One region of the Alteromonas sp. M12 genome, then DNA from elsewhere that is predicted to be linked to it. Evidence: predicted binding sites of a transcription regulator. Region 1 holds the regulator's gene; each other region holds the start of a gene.
The links. The regulator MetJ, encoded in region 1, represses methionine synthesis genes. The targets are predictions, from matches to a motif close to TAGACGTCTAGACGTCTA.
Positions count from the first base shown of each region.

Region 2: the regulator MetJ is predicted to act here: its motif matches at 1,849-1,866, upstream of metA (homoserine O-succinyltransferase).
Region 3: the regulator MetJ is predicted to act here: its motif matches at 2,458-2,475, upstream of serA (phosphoglycerate dehydrogenase).

Region 1 covers NZ_CP144164.1:4,387,792-4,393,065, forward strand. The annotation lists gene VUI23_RS18855 (hypothetical protein) at 1-223, opposite strand, end outside; gene VUI23_RS18860 (malic enzyme-like NAD(P)-binding protein) at 642-1,889, shown strand; gene VUI23_RS18865 (GNAT family N-acetyltransferase) at 1,942-2,430, shown strand; gene VUI23_RS18870 (hydroxymethylglutaryl-CoA reductase) at 2,484-3,659, opposite strand; gene metJ (met regulon transcriptional regulator MetJ) at 3,898-4,215, opposite strand; gene metF (methylenetetrahydrofolate reductase) at 4,404-5,274, shown strand, end outside.
Region 2 covers NZ_CP144164.1:1,412,610-1,417,883, reverse strand. The annotation lists gene VUI23_RS06035 (homocysteine S-methyltransferase family protein) at 1-848, opposite strand, end outside; gene metA (homoserine O-succinyltransferase) at 860-1,786, opposite strand; gene VUI23_RS06025 (phosphoethanolamine--lipid A transferase) at 1,984-3,621, opposite strand; gene VUI23_RS06020 (glycosyltransferase family 39 protein) at 3,809-5,274, opposite strand, start outside.
Region 3 covers NZ_CP144164.1:3,740,519-3,745,792, reverse strand. The annotation lists gene VUI23_RS16045 (hypothetical protein) at 1-160, opposite strand, end outside; gene VUI23_RS16040 (methylamine utilization protein) at 307-951, opposite strand; gene serA (phosphoglycerate dehydrogenase) at 1,184-2,413, opposite strand; gene rpiA (ribose-5-phosphate isomerase RpiA) at 2,538-3,194, opposite strand; gene VUI23_RS16025 (5-formyltetrahydrofolate cyclo-ligase) at 3,315-3,899, opposite strand; gene VUI23_RS16020 (nucleoside hydrolase) at 4,124-5,065, opposite strand; gene VUI23_RS16015 (ribokinase) at 5,096-5,274, opposite strand, start outside.

The DNA of each region.
Region 1 (5,274 bases):
TCGTTTTTACGCCCTTGAGCGCAGTAAGATTCGGCAAAACAACACTACGCTCAGGTTCAATACAATGCCTTTGCCCATCAGCGCTAATGAATTTTGGCGTTTTATGATAACCATATTGGACAAAACCAAGTTGCGCCGCATGGGCGTTTCGAATCAGGGCTAAATCAGAAAACAATGCATCATGATTTTTTATGTGCTTGATTAACGGTCGATTATCAGTCATAAGCTAAGAAGAAGAGAATTACCATTATATTAAGGAGATACCCCGTTATAAAATGATATTGGTTCTAACACAAGTGAAAAGTTTTATATGAGTTCAGATGAAAAGTTATATAAAGAGTGAAAACTTTCAAGGCTTTACAGGATAGAATAATAAGGCGTACATCCTTAATTGCTAACTCATATCATATTCGTGAATAGTATTCATAGCCTCATCTGATATGTGGTTTTGTTTAAGCTATGTTACATTCGACCAATTGGTAGCAGCCGCTTTTGTATACATCTGAAGGTGTTTTAAAGCGCGAGAATTAAAATAATAAGCTGATATTAATTAAATAACCCTTAACCGAGCACTCTGTTACAAGCTGATAGTTTTCAGTTAATTGATGTGTTTACCCTACAAAGTAAGGAACAGGACAGTTATGTCTGATTTTCGACAAAAAGCATTGGATTATCATTCCAAACCTGTACCGGGAAAGATTAGCGTTGAGCTAACAAAACCGGCAGAAAGTGTTACAGATTTAGCATTAGCATATAGCCCCGGCGTTGCCGAACCAGTTAGAGAGATTGCAGCAGACCCTAATGCCGCATATTTATATACTGGTAAAGGTAACATGGTGGCAGTCATTACCAACGGTACGGCGATATTAGGTTTAGGTAATTTAGGCCCGCTTGCATCAAAGCCGGTAATGGAAGGTAAAGCTTTGTTGTTTAAACGCTTTGCCGGCTTAGACTCAATTGATATTGAAGTGACCCATCGTACAACGGAAGAGTTCATCAATACAGTGGCAAGTATCGCCGATACCTTTGGCGGTATTAACTTAGAAGATATTAAAGCCCCCGAATGTTTTGAAATTGAACAAGAGTTGATTAAACGTTGCTCAGTACCCGTATTTCACGATGATCAGCACGGTACAGCAATCGTAACTGCTGCAGGTATGCTCAATGCGTTGGAAATTCAGGGTAAAAATGTCGCTGACGTCAATGTGGTATGTATGGGTGCGGGAGCTGCAGCTGTCGCATGCATGGAACTATTGATTAAATGTGGTGCCCAGCGTGAACGAATTTATATGCTTGATAGAAAAGGCGTCATTCATACTCGTCGTGACGACCTAACCCCTCATAAACAAATGTTTGCTAACAATACTGACAAGCGCACACTTGAAGATGTAATGGATGGCGCAGATGTTTTTGTAGGTGTTTCAGGCCCCGATGTATTGCCAGCATCAGCATTGAAACTGATGGCTGCGAACCCGGTTATTTTTGCTTGTTCAAACCCAGATCCAGAAATTAAACCGGAATTAGCCCATAAAGTTCGTGATGACCTGATTATGGCAACGGGTCGCTCTGATTATCCAAATCAGGTAAACAATGTACTGTGTTTCCCATTTATCTTTAGGGGTGCACTTGATGTTAGAGCTTCTAAAATAAATGACGAAATGAAAATTGCAGCCGTCAATGCCATTCGTAGTATTGCTAAAGAAGCTGTTCCTCAGCAAGTATTAGATGCCAGTGACATTGATAAGTTAGAGTTTGGGCGTCAATACATAATTCCCAAACCTATGGATCCTCGGTTGTGTAAGCGAGTGGCTACTGCCGTTGCCCAGGCAGCTATCGATTCAGGAGTCGCAGCCATTACAGAACTGCCAAAAAACTATTTGGCTGAATAAAGTGAGGCGCTTAGCGCCTTCTTTCTGCAATCCCGGCTAAAAAGGAATTTAGATGCAAATTCGACACAGTGATAAAGCCGACATTCCACAAATTAAACAAATCTATGAACAAACTATAAACTACGCCAATACGCTTCAGTTACCCTACCCTTCGTTGGATAGCTGGGAGGCATTTTTAGGCGACAAGCCGGATAATTTCTATAGTTTAGTTGTCACAGAGCATGCGCAAATCGTTGCTCAGATAGGCATAGAAGTATGTACTAATAATAGACGTAAACACGCAGCAAATATCGGCATGGCGGTGGTACCTAGCAAAAGTAATCAAGGTTACGGTAGTCAATTACTTAAAGCTGCAATTGATTTACTTGAAAATTGGTTGGCCGTCACCCGTATCGAACTAGAAGTGTATACAGATAATGATAGTGCCATTGCGCTTTATAAAAAATTTGGCTTTAAAATTGAAGGGACTGCGCAAAATTACGCATTTAGAAACGGAGAATTAACGGATGTGTATTTAATGGCTAGAATTAAAAGTGTATAGCAGAAAATTCATGACCACCCCATCGCGAGGTGATCTGAATACTTGAATATAACCTAGTCTCTGTTGCGACCAAATTTATCGTGACTACTGACCCAATGCCCGCCAATAACCGCACAAGCCAAAGAAATATCTCCAGCTAATACCGTTGCGGCAACGATCTCTGCGAACTTGTTGGCTTTACCTGTGCCATAACAATCCATCAGTTCAAGACACTCTTTTTGAGTCGGTAAGCCCGTTCCGCCACCATAAGTTGCAACAATTAACGACGGCAAGGTAACAGAAAGGTAAAAATCGCCGTTATCCAAAAGTTCATGGGAAAGTAAACCTGCATGAGACTCCACCACATTGGCTTCATCTTGCCCTGTGGCAATAAATATCGATGCAATTCCATTCGCCGAATGTGGACCGTTGTATGCAGCTCCAGCCATCAACGCGCCGGTATTAGCCAACACAGTAGCCCGAGCCAACATTTTGGTATCGACTTTCATGATCTTTTTAAGCACGTCTTTTTTAAGAACGATTTCAGCGATTACTCGTTTACCACGAGAGTGCAACATGTTCAGGTGGGAATGCTTTTTATCAGTATCCATATTGCCCGATAATAGGTATTCACACTTTTCAGGATAATTCGCCACTATCCATTCGCAAGCAGCAAGGGTTGCTTTACCCACCATATTTTGACCAGCGGCATCGCCAGTGGTGTAGTTAAAACGTAAGTAACGTGTTTTTGAAACAGACCACTGCATGATGTGTTCTAACTTACCAATACTAGTCGTTGTTTCAGCTGCCGCTTTAATTTCTAAGAAGTGTTCATCTATCCACTTGCCGAATTCACGAGCTTCTCTAGCGTTGGCAAAAATAAACGCGGGGGCTCGTTGCATAAACTGTTCAACAACTGTCGTATTGACGCCACCACACTCATTTATAACTCGCATGCCTCGGCTATAACTTGCAACTAAAGTACCTTCAGTTGTCGCTAAGGGTACATGAAATAAGCCATTCGCATATTCACCATTCACCTGAACAGGACCGGCAATTCCGACTGGCATCTGCACGACACCTATGAAATTTTCAATATTTCCAGGGAGCGCTTCTGGGTCGATAGAAAAATGCCCAGTATGTGGCAGTTCCGTGCCTGTTTGTTCGGTAAGGTATTCACGACGCTTCTGAGCCCACTCGAGACTATGATCATTCATTGTATTGCGCGGGATACGCGGTGTTTTTACCATGTTAACTTGTCCTCAATTGGCGATATTTATATGACTATTTATTCACTTAATTAATTTTCAATTAAACAGCTAATGTTCTTAATGCAATCTACCTGCCAAAGCGAGAATAATGCACAAAGATGAATAAATCATGAAACTCACTCGAATCTTGACTATTTTTGCACCAATAATGGGATTTTACAATTGTGGATTGATGCAATTGAAAGCATAACATAGTTAGTGTAGCGCCTAACTCTGATCAGTCGTCAATTTCCTTCACTTCTAGACCCATCGCTTCCATTAACTCTCGAGCCTCTTTGGGAATTCGATTGGGATTGTCTTTGCGAAGATCGTCATCGTCAGGGAGTGGCTGTCCAGTAAAAGCGTGCAAGAAAGCCTCACACAACAGCTCTGAATTTGTTGCATGCCTTAAATTATTTACCTGTCGACGAGTTCGCTCATCCGTAAGGACCTTCAAAACCTTTAACGGGATTGAAACTGTTACTTTTTTTACGAGTTCACTTTTTTTACCGTGTTCAGCGTAGGGATGTATGTATTTTCCGTTCCACTTTGCCATACTGTTGCTCTTTTATCTTTCTTATAAGATGAAAGTCTAACCTCAAGTCTATTAGATGTCTAAACATCTTGACGGCTTATCATTCTCAGTTTAGTTTAGACGTCTAAACGGCTAATACCAAATTGTACGTAAAAGTACTAACAGAAAATAGATTGGTATTATTATTATTTTACATATTGGAGTACAGCATGGTCTCTTACGCACAAGGTATTGAGTCGCTAAATCAATCGCTGTCTGAGTTAAGCGATATCAATGTTTCTTTTGAATTTTTCCCGCCTAAAACGGAACAAATGGAACAAACACTTTGGAAATCAGTTGAGCGTCTAGCGCCATTGAAGCCAGCCTATATGTCGGTAACTTATGGTGCCAACAGTGGTGAAAGAGACCGGACTCATGACGTGGTTAAACGGATTCAAAGTGAAACTGGTGTGCCAGCTGTCCCCCATTTAACATGCGTAGACGCAGGTAGAGAAGAGCTAATCCAGATAGCCAAAGATTATTGGCAGTCAGGTATTAGACGAATCGTTGCACTAAGAGGCGATCTACCAGCAGGTACTGAAAAAACCGAAATGTACGCATCAGACTTAGTCGCTTTGCTAAAAGACGTAGCCGATTTTGATATTTCTGTTGCAGCTTATCCTGAGAAACATCCTGAAGCGCCCAATGCACAGTTCGATTTGCTTAACCTGAAACGTAAAGCGGAAGCAGGAGCCACCCAAGCAATTAGTCAATTTTTCTTTGATGCAGAGGTATTTTTACGCTTTCGAGACCGTGCTGCGGCGGCCGGTATAGATTTAGATATTGTACCGGGCATATTACCTGTGACAAATTATCAAACTCTTAAACGCTTTGCCGGATTTACCAACGTGCACGTACCTAACTGGTTACACAAAATGTACGATGGCTTAGCTCAAGACGATCAGACAACTCGAAATCTAATGGGTGCAAGCATCGCAATGGATACAGTCAAAGTATTAGCCAAAGAAGGAATACGAGACTTCCATTTTTATACTCTAAACAGAAGTGAATTAAGCTACGCAATTTGTCATTTATTAGGCG
Region 2 (5,274 bases), 2.0 Mb from region 1:
CCAAACTCATTCGGTAAGCCCGCATTAGGGTGCGCAGAAACCAGACACTCAGCTTGGTTAGCAATCTCTTCTACATACTGACGTAATAGATCCGGTCCAAGGGCACAATTGAGCCCAAATGACACAGGGTTGATATGTCGCAGTGAATAGTAAAAAGCTTCAGCAGTTTGCCCTGATAAAGTACGGCCAGAGGCATCAGTGATAGTACCTGAAATCATAACGGGTAGAGTAATACCTAACTCATCAAACACAGTGTCTACTGCGAAGGCAGCCGCTTTAGCGTTCAATGTATCAAAAATAGTTTCAATTAGAATTATGTCTGCCCCGCCCTCAATCAAACCGTGTGTCGCTTCTGAGTAGGCTGCTACCAGTTGATCAAAATTCACATTACGCTTACCCGGATCATTTACATCGGGAGAAATTGAAGCCGTGCGGTTTGTGGGTCCTAAGACGCCCGCAACAAAACGAGGTTTATCGGGCGTTTTTGCGGTGTACTCATCCGCCGCTTTACGGGCTAACTTAGTTGCTTCTATATTAATTTCTTTGGCCAGGGATTGCATATCATAATCAGCCATGGCAATAGTGGTAGCATTAAAGGTATTGGTTTCGATTATGTCAGCGCCAGCTTCGAAATATTGGCAATGAATATCATAAATAATTTGTGGTTGACTCAATACAAGCAAGTCGTTATTGCCTTTGACATCACAATGCCAATCGACAAATCGATCACCGCGGTAATCATCTTCTTCCAGTTTATGCCGTTGAATCATAGTTCCCATTGCACCGTCAAGAATAAGAATTCGTTGCTGTGCAATGGAGTAGAGTTGTTCGGTGTTATTTTGCGCCACGCAATTACCTCTTATTTTTTACTTGGAAGATCAGCAAGATCAAACGGTGTCGTCTGATAAACATAATAGTTTAACCAGTTTGTAAACAGAAGCGAACCATGGGAGCGCCATGTTACATGATAGGGCTGACTGGGATCATCATTTTCGTAATAGTTTTCTGGAATTTTCGGCGCTAACGCATTATTGCTATCACGCTTAAACTCCTGATCCAGTGTTTCAGGATCATATTCTGGGTGCCCAGTGACGCATACCATTCGTTTATCTTTTGAGGCGACTAAATACGCCCCAGTTTTTTCCGAACTGGCTAATACATTTAGCCCCTCAACACTTTTATATATGTCGATGGGAATTTCCCCAAAACGAGAATGGGGTGCATTGAACTGCGGATCAAAGCCGCGCATTAACGCATCGTGTGGTTCGTTCACATTATGGGTGTAAACACCGGAAAGCTTGTCGTTTCGAAGTTGACGATTGTGCCCGTAAAAATGAAACATGGCAGCGTGGGCCGCCCAACAAGAATATAAAGTAGACTGCACATGACGTTGTGTCCACTCCATAATAGTGGTGATTTTGTCCCAATATTTGACGTCAGCATAATCGAGGTGAGCAATGGGTGCACCGGTGATAATAAACCCATCGTAATTTTTATGAGCCACGTCATCAAAAGACAAATAAAAGGCATCCATATGGGCTTTAGGTGTATTCTTAGGTGCCTGATTATCGATGCGAATAAGATCAATATTAATCTGTAATGGCGTATTGGAAAGAAGTCGTAAAATCTGAACTTCAGTTTCAATCTTATTCGGCATTAAATTCAAAATGCCCACTTCTAGAGGACGAATGTCTTGCTTAGCAGCGGCTTCGCTGTCCATAACGAATATATTTTCCGCGTTCAAGACCCCTTGGGCGGGAAGATCACTAGGTATTCGAATAGGCATAAGTTCTCCAATGTGGTTGTAAGAAAACAAATTTCGCCTATTCACACTCAAAAGTCAACATCTTTACGTCTAGACGTCTAAACGTTTATCCGGCCTATACACTTTATACCTGAGAATTTTTATTTCACATATTCGAAATAACCTTAATTATTCTTATTCCTCACATAAAATTGGTTAACTGAAATTGGAGCAAATAATCAACTTTTAGCCATTATTGTTGTTGTTCTACACTGCTGAAATATATCCATTTCTGGTTGATAAATGCTGCTTTTTACATTGGTTAAACCTAACAGGGTGTCAAAAATATTGTCTTGTGAGAAATCAGAATTCAATTTGCTGGAAATACAGTCTTTAAAATTAGCATCCGCTAATTCAGTACTCCAGTACAACATAGGCACATGAGTTTGCTCTTCAGGGGCAATGCTGTAGGGAAAGCCATGCAAATAAAGTCCATTTTCACCTAATGATTCGCCATGGTCTGAAATGTACAACAAGGACTTATTGGCTACATTACTTTGCTGCAGAACCGCAATAACTTTACTTAATACAAAGTCGGTATAAGCAATAGTATTGTCATATGTATTTTTTAACTGGTTTTCGCTGCAATGTTGAATATCACTTTGCGGACAATCTGGCATAAAAGGTTTAAATGTATCGGGATAGCGCCGGAAATAAGTAGGACCATGGGAACCGATCATATGTAAGACGATAAGTTGATTGTCGGATTTATGCTGGCTAATTTGTTGTTGCAATTTTTCGATAAGAATTTCATCAAAACAATAATCACCATCACACAACGTTGAGTCTTGAGTTGGATCAAAACGAATTTCACTCACTCTTTCACATACCCCTTTACAAGTACTGTTATTATCAATCCAAGTGACGTCCACGCCTGCTCGATGAATTATATCTAAAGCATTATCTTGACTACTCGCCACTCGACTTTCGTATTTGCTTCGTGGTAAACGAGAAAACATACATGGCACAGACACTGCGGTAGCAGTACCGCAAGAGCTTACCTGTTTAAAACTGAGTATTGGGGTTTGTGCCAAAAACTTATTGGTATTGCGAGTATAACCATTCAACGAAAAGTTCTGTGCACGGGCAGTTTCCCCGACCACAACTATTGTTAAGTTTTGTTGTCCTTGTTTTGACGGCTTGATCGTTGGCGATTTATCTAAAACTTTAAAGGGCAAAGGGGGATAAAAATAATTATCTCGTAAATACCTAAATCCAGAATCATAAAATGCAAAAGGGACAATATACTTAAATAAATTATGATTATTTCTGCCTACCGCTGCGTAATCTTTATACAGGAAAGTAACAATCGAAGCAGTGACGATTAGTGCAAGCAGATTTATCGTTAACACACTTTTTATTCGGCTTTTTAAATCTCCTTTAACCTTTATTTTAAACATCAATATTGCAGGGACAACTCCCAGCAGAATAAAGTAGATAAGAAAACTAATATTCAAATAAGATGAGGCTTCACCAGAATTGGTTTCAGCAATGTTTTGAATCATGCTTTTATCAAAAATGACACCGTATTGAAACGTTGCATAAAACAATAAGCATGACACTAGCACTGTGACCGCAGATATAGTTCTGGGAAAAACTATTCCTCCCAAAATACTAGTGATTATAATGGTTAGACTAAACAATAATAGAATAACTGAAGCGTAGAAACTCCATTGTGACAAGTTGTTAGGTTGAATGGCTGCAAATACACCATTTAAAAAACAATAATTAAATACAAATACAATAAATAACGAATTTATCGCGATAATTTGTGCGCCAGTATATTCATGTCGCATTAGCTTTAAAATTACATTCATCTTGTTTCATTTATGGTTGATTACACAAGCTATTTTAGAAGCCAAACCTTAGCTGAAACTGAAGATAAACTGATGTTTTGCAATAATTTTTTAAATAAAAACAATTCTATAATTTAATTTAAAATCTCTACTGTCTGAGTTGAACTTTTTGCAGTTATTGATATGTTTTTTTGATTCAAATAGGCACTTAGGGTTTGGGAATATACTGATATTCAATAATATTGCCCTGTGGTTTATGAAGCTGTGGTTTAGGACACCCATTTACGCGACTAGCGGTATTTAATAATACCCAATCAGTGCGGTGGGCAAACCCAAGATGTATGGCTTTATTTTTATCAAAACAAAGCCCCTCGACTAACTCAAAACTTAGCAATATAAATCGGTTTTTACTGGTTCCTATCCACTGGTAAGCCGCTTTAACTTGCTCTGCATTGTCAGTGTGATAACCAAAATGAGTAATAGGATAAGGGGAAAATAGAATAAATTGCTCGGCAAAATCGACTAGCCCAACTTCAGCATTTTGCGGAACAATATGTTGCATTTGTTGAAATATTTTTTTCGGCGTTTTAACCACTTCTAATAAACCGTATCCCCAAGTAGAGTACAAAATCCATAACACAGATATAAATAGCGGCCAGCTCCGCCACTGCTGTTGTTTGACTGTGATAAGTGTGCCCAGGAGTCCAGCCAAACCAATTGATATAAAAAAGTACCAAGGTGAAATAGCGTATTCAGTCACTAGCTTTTGGGTAAAACTGGCATTGCTTAATCCAGCCAATGCGAAAGCTAATAAGCCTAAAGATATACCAGTCACCAGTGCCCATAAAATCCAATTGACGGCCCGTCGCTGTAAAATTTGTCGCACATAAGGTGCACTGATTAAGGCTAACATTGGCAAAGCTGGCAATATATATACGCCTCTTTTGCCTGGACTGATACTGAAAAACACTAACACGAGTACAATCCACGTTAGCGGCAGAATTACCCGGGCATCCTGCTTTTTGATTGCGCGTATCCAATGAGGAATTAACCACGGAATGAAAATGCTTAGGGGTAACCAAAAGGCAGGGATTACGGATACGAAATAATACCAAAATGGTTTAATATGATGCCAAGAATCAGCATAACGAGTAACTGTTTGTTTAAACAAAATATTATCGCGATATTGTTCTAATAACGGATTGTGGCTTAGTTCAACTAATACCAACATAGGTACAAACCACAAACCTATTGCTAAAAGCATGACCAATAGTCCCAGCAACCACTTAACAATAGACTCATTATCCGGCTTAAGTATTGAGTGATAATTGCAAATAAAGCGCATAAACATATACGGAATCAATATCAATATAGGTAAAAAGCCTACGCCTTTGGTGATAACACCGATTCCCATAAAAAAACAGGCTAAATAGAACCATCGCCATTTAGCGTCAAATAGCAAAAACCTCAAGAAACCATAACAACCAAGGGTGATCCACGCACAAACCATTGCATCAATTTGCGCACTTTTAGCTTGCAGCATAAATTGAAAGCTAAACACTAGTAGTAGACCTGCTATAAAACCAGTTTCTGGGTTCCATAGCTTACGTCCAATATCAAATACTAAATAAATAGTAAGTAGTGAACACAGCGCAGAAGGCAATAAGAAAGCTA
Region 3 (5,274 bases), 650 kb from region 1:
AATTAGCCACGGCATCTACACTTACGCTGGAGGTTATGTCTAAATTTGTGTGCAACAGAGCTTGTTGAATACCTAATTTACTTTCATCGTGACGAAGAATACCGGTTCCTTGATGTTGGTACGATTGCCAACTGTCAGCATCAGCAAGGTAAATTTGCATTAGGCCGCCAATCTGATTTGCCACGGCTGGTGTTACAACACTTATACATACCAGCAAGCTAAACACAAAGTTGGCAATCAACGTTTTGCACAAAAGGTAATTTTTAACTATCAATAGCAAAGTTCCATGTTGATTAGCATTGCACTCTATTCGTAATCGGTTAGTTTATCTGCTTGTTGCTCATAAAAACTAAGGTCTTGTAATAGCTTTTCTTTTAGAGAAAAGCGCGCACTAGTTGGAGCATCAACATTAATCATTTGGGTCAAAGCGTCGAAATCATCTTGAATTCTAGGATGCCAAATTTTGACTTTGTAATGACCTTTAGGAACGTCTATTGTTACTTTTCCATCTTGACTGGTTTTTGCAAAATAAGGCGTATCTACCACCCAAATATAAGCAAGCATCCAATCATGAACATTACAACCGAGTTCTACTTCACCTTGATTCTCAAACAGCAATGGGTCGGCGTTTGATCCTTTATACAACTTTAATTCAAATTGTTTAGCTGGAGAAAAGGAGTAAACATGGTGTTTGATTGAATCAGAATTAGGAAATACTACTTTACTGCCTTTTTGAACCGCTAAAATGTGTGGCATAAATTGACGGTCTACTTGATCCATGACCGCAATATCTTTGCTAATTTCAGCAACCGCAACATCGTCTTCAGGCTCTAGGTAAACGACAGTTTGGAAAACAGGGGTATTGTTATGACTCACAACGTCAATTGTTACCGGTATCGCGAACGCTTTAAGGCTAACAAACACAGTGCAAACCCAGAATATCTTATGCATCTAAGTACTTCCCAAATCTCGTTGGCATTATAATTAATACCAGTAGAACGAGTTTTTAACCAATAAATTTCTTATTAATATACCTTGTTATGGGCAAGGTTACATTTTAATTGATGGCTTGATTGGTTGTTCAGTTATGAGGGGCAAATGAAACCCGTTTAAGGTGACGTTGAATGGCGCATAAAATAAACAGCACTTCCCGATAGAGTGGCTATCGGGAAGTGTTAAACGATTAGTGTAAAATACGAGTTTTAATTGTCCCGTCGATTTTAGTGAGTTGCTCAAATGCTTCTTTCGCATCGTCTGTCTCAACGTCAATTACCACATAACCAATATTTTCATTTGTTTGTAGATATTGTGCAGCGATATTAATGTTGTGAGCTGCAAATGCTTGGTTGATCTGAGTTAAAACACCAGGCGCATTGACGTGGATGTGTAACAAACGAGAACGATTTATATGTGATGGCAAGGATACTTCAGGGAAGTTAACCGCTGAAAGCGTCGACCCGTTGTCACTGTATTTGGCCAATTTACCCGCAACTTCAATACCGATATTTTGTTGTGCTTCTTGGGTACTTCCACCTACGTGAGGAGTAAGGATCACGTTATCAAATTTTCTCAAAGGCGAAACAAACTCTTCGTCATTTGATTTTGGCTCTACTGGGAAAACATCAATAGCAGCGCCGTTCAACTTGCCTGATTCCATGGCTTCTGCCAATGCATCAATATCAATTACGGTGCCTCTGGCAGCATTCATTAAGATAGCGCCATCTTTCATCATCGCCAGTTCTTTTTTGCCAATCATATTTTGCGTCTGTTCAGTTTCAGGCACATGCAAAGAAACAACATCTGAAGTACTGAGTAATTGCTTAAGGGTTTTAACTTGAGTTGAGTTACCCAAAACCAATTTATCTTCTATATCAAAAAACTGGACTCGCATACCTAAGTGCTCTGCCAAGATGCTTAGCTGAGTACCAATGTGGCCATAACCAATAATACCTAAGGTTTTGCCTCGCGCTTCATATGATCCTACTGCGCTTTTTTCCCATACACCGCGATGGGCTTTGGCATTTTTACTTGGTACACCACGAAGTAATAAAATGATTTGGCCTAGGGCCAACTCTGCAACTGAACGGGTGTTAGAGAAGGGCGCATTGAACACGGGAATACCGCGTTTTTGTGTTGCTTTAAGGTCGACTTGATTAGTACCAATACAAAAACAACCAACCGCTACGAGTTTTTGCGCAGCATCTATAACATTTGCAGTGAGCTGTGTACGAGAACGAATACCAATAAAGTGAACATCTGCAATCTTTTCGATTAACTCTTCTTCCGATAACGACGTCTTAATATATTCAATATTGGTATAGCCATTGGCTTCAAGGGTTTCCACTGAACTTTGGTGTAAACCCTCAAGCAACAATATCTTAATTTTTTCTTTGGGCAGTGATACTTTGCTCATTAATGTTCCCGTACATGATCGTTAGTTAAAGATATCTGGATTAAGAGACATCTGGACGTCTATTTGAATGTGAAAAATACCAGAACTTTTTCAAATAAGAAAGAGCCTGTTATATTTATTTGGTCTAATCAATCTCAATTACTTCGGTGTCTGTGGCGACTAATACGATATCTGCTGCACGCATGGCGAACAGTCCATTGGTGACAACCCCTGGAATCTGATTAATTTGTTTTTCCAATTCAACTGGATTAAGAATTTTTAAATTGTGCACATCAAGAATGACATTACCATTGTCGGTAATCACACCTTGACGGTATTCAGGATCGCCACCTAATTTTACTAATTCTCGGGCAACAAACGAACGTGCCATCGGGATTACCTCAACTGGCAATGGAAAGGCACCTAAAACCGGCACTTGTTTGCTGTCATCAATAATACAGACAAACTTTTTAGCTACAGCGGCCACAATTTTTTCTCTTGTTAACGCTGCACCACCGCCTTTGATCATATGTTTATGTTTGGTTATTTCATCTGCCCCATCAACATAAATGTCAAAATTGTCTACTGAGTTGAGATCAAACACTTCGATTCCCATTGCCTTCAGTTTTGCCGTTGAATCATCAGAGCTAGAAACCGCACCTTTAATCTTATGTTTTACTTTTTCCAGTGCGCTTATAAAATAATGCACGGTTGATCCCGTGCCTACACCAATAACACTATCGTCAGTAACAAATTTGATCGCGGCTTCGGCAGCGGCTCGTTTTTTTTCATCTTGAGTCATGTTTGATCCTATTAATTGGCAATGTTAAATACATTCAAAAAATCTGCGCAGAGTATACCGCACTTAGCTCCTACGCGGCTACAAACACTGATTTAAAGCGATATCTTGATTTGAGGTTATTTAGGTTGAAATTACGCGACTGGGGGTGACTATTTTGTGGACCGGAATATCCCAACTTTCGGTGCTTAAATTGGACGCTTGCTGACAGTCATGGGCGTATCCAATAAGCTGCGGTTTTACCGGAGAGGAGGTTATTTCAGCAAGTGTTCTATCATAAAATCCACCGCCCATACCCAACCTATTGCCAGTTTCATCAAACGCGACTAAAGGTAAAAATATACAATCGAGTTGTGGCACTGCTTTAACTTGTGATGATGAGATAACTGGTTCAGGAATATTAAATCGATTTTTACGCATTTTAGTATCCGCAGCATATCGAATAAATATTAGATAATTCTCACGGGATGGATCTAAAACAGGTAAATAGGTTGTTTTACCATTTTGCCAACACCAATCAATAATGTCGGTACAAGACAACTCTCCGTCTTGGTCAAGGTAAAGTGCAATGTGATTGGCATGCTCCAGTATTTGGTGTTTGATAACAGTCTGAAGCGCGTCTCGACTAGCTAGTTTTTGTTGCTCTGCAGATAGGTTGCGGCGCAATTGACGAAATTGTTTACGTAAATGGGATTTGTTTTCTAACAACGCAAAGATACCTTTGAAAACACAGATTAAGCACAACAATATCTGTTCAGTATACCAATAACTCGGTTCTTTTCTATCAGCTTGGTGAGTAAATTTTAGGATTAAATTTAGTTAAATGATGAGACACAGGTGAAGTTGTGTATTCAGAGCTCAGAATCGATAAATTAGGCGTTTAAAACGAAAATGGTAACCTTAATTACCATTTTCGATAGGGGATATTGTGATTACAGCGAGTAGGTGTCGATGTACAATTTACGCAGTCGATCATGATCAACTTTGGTGGCAACGTCGATTTGCTGGGCGTCTAACCAAAGAGGACTGGCAGTACTACCTTCTGGTGCTACTGTTGTCTGTCCGCGGTTAAGTGGATCAGTGGAAACCCTGGCATGACCACGAGTAAATTCAAATAAACTGGGGTCTACTAAATAAGCCAGTGGCATCGCATCATGGAAGAAACAAACACGGTCGTCTCTATCTTGTGAATAAAAGTCCACGTAGAACTGAGATGACTTTTTGACGAATCCACCCAGCTTAGGGTTTTTGATTTCTAATTCATCAAGAAAATCTAACGTGAAAGGCACATCATTAGTCACATCCAAACCAAACATTTTCAGATCCCATGGCGCTGCAAACACTATCTCAGCGGCATGCGCATCGTTCCATATGTTAGCTTCAGCTACAGGAGTCACATTACCCTTCACAAACGCAGCGCCACCCATAATGACCACACCTTTTACCAAGTTGGGGAGTTCAGGTTCTAAACGCAATGCTAAGGCCAGATTACCTAGCGGGCCAATTGCCACTAAGGTGATTTCACCTGGATGTTGACGAGCCATATCGACAATATATTGGGCTGAGCTGCGAGGATCGAGTTCGCGCTTTGAAGATGGAAAATCGATATTGCCAAAACCATCATCACCGTGCACAAAATGTGCGTAACCTGACTCAGGACCAACCCAAGGCATACCCACACCCTTGGTTACTGGAATGTCTTGATCAGCTAATTCACATAACGTGAGTGCATTTTGAGCCGACATAGTAACAGGTACGTTTCCGTATACTGTGGTTAATCCCAATACCTCGATATCAGGAGATTGAAAGGCAAAAAATATTGCCATTGCGTCATCAATACCTGGATCGGTATCGAGAATTATTTTATGAGCCATATAATCGTTCTCTTTAATGATAAATTGTGGTTAAGCTTGATGCTGACTGAGGAAAAGATCAACCTCTTCAGTATTCGGAATTGATTGGGCAGCGCCACTACGTGTCACTGCTATTGCTGAAGCTGCGCACGCGCGCACTAACGCATCCTTGGGTTTATGACGTCGACTGTATGCCGCTAGAAAATAACCAATAAACGTATCACCAGCTG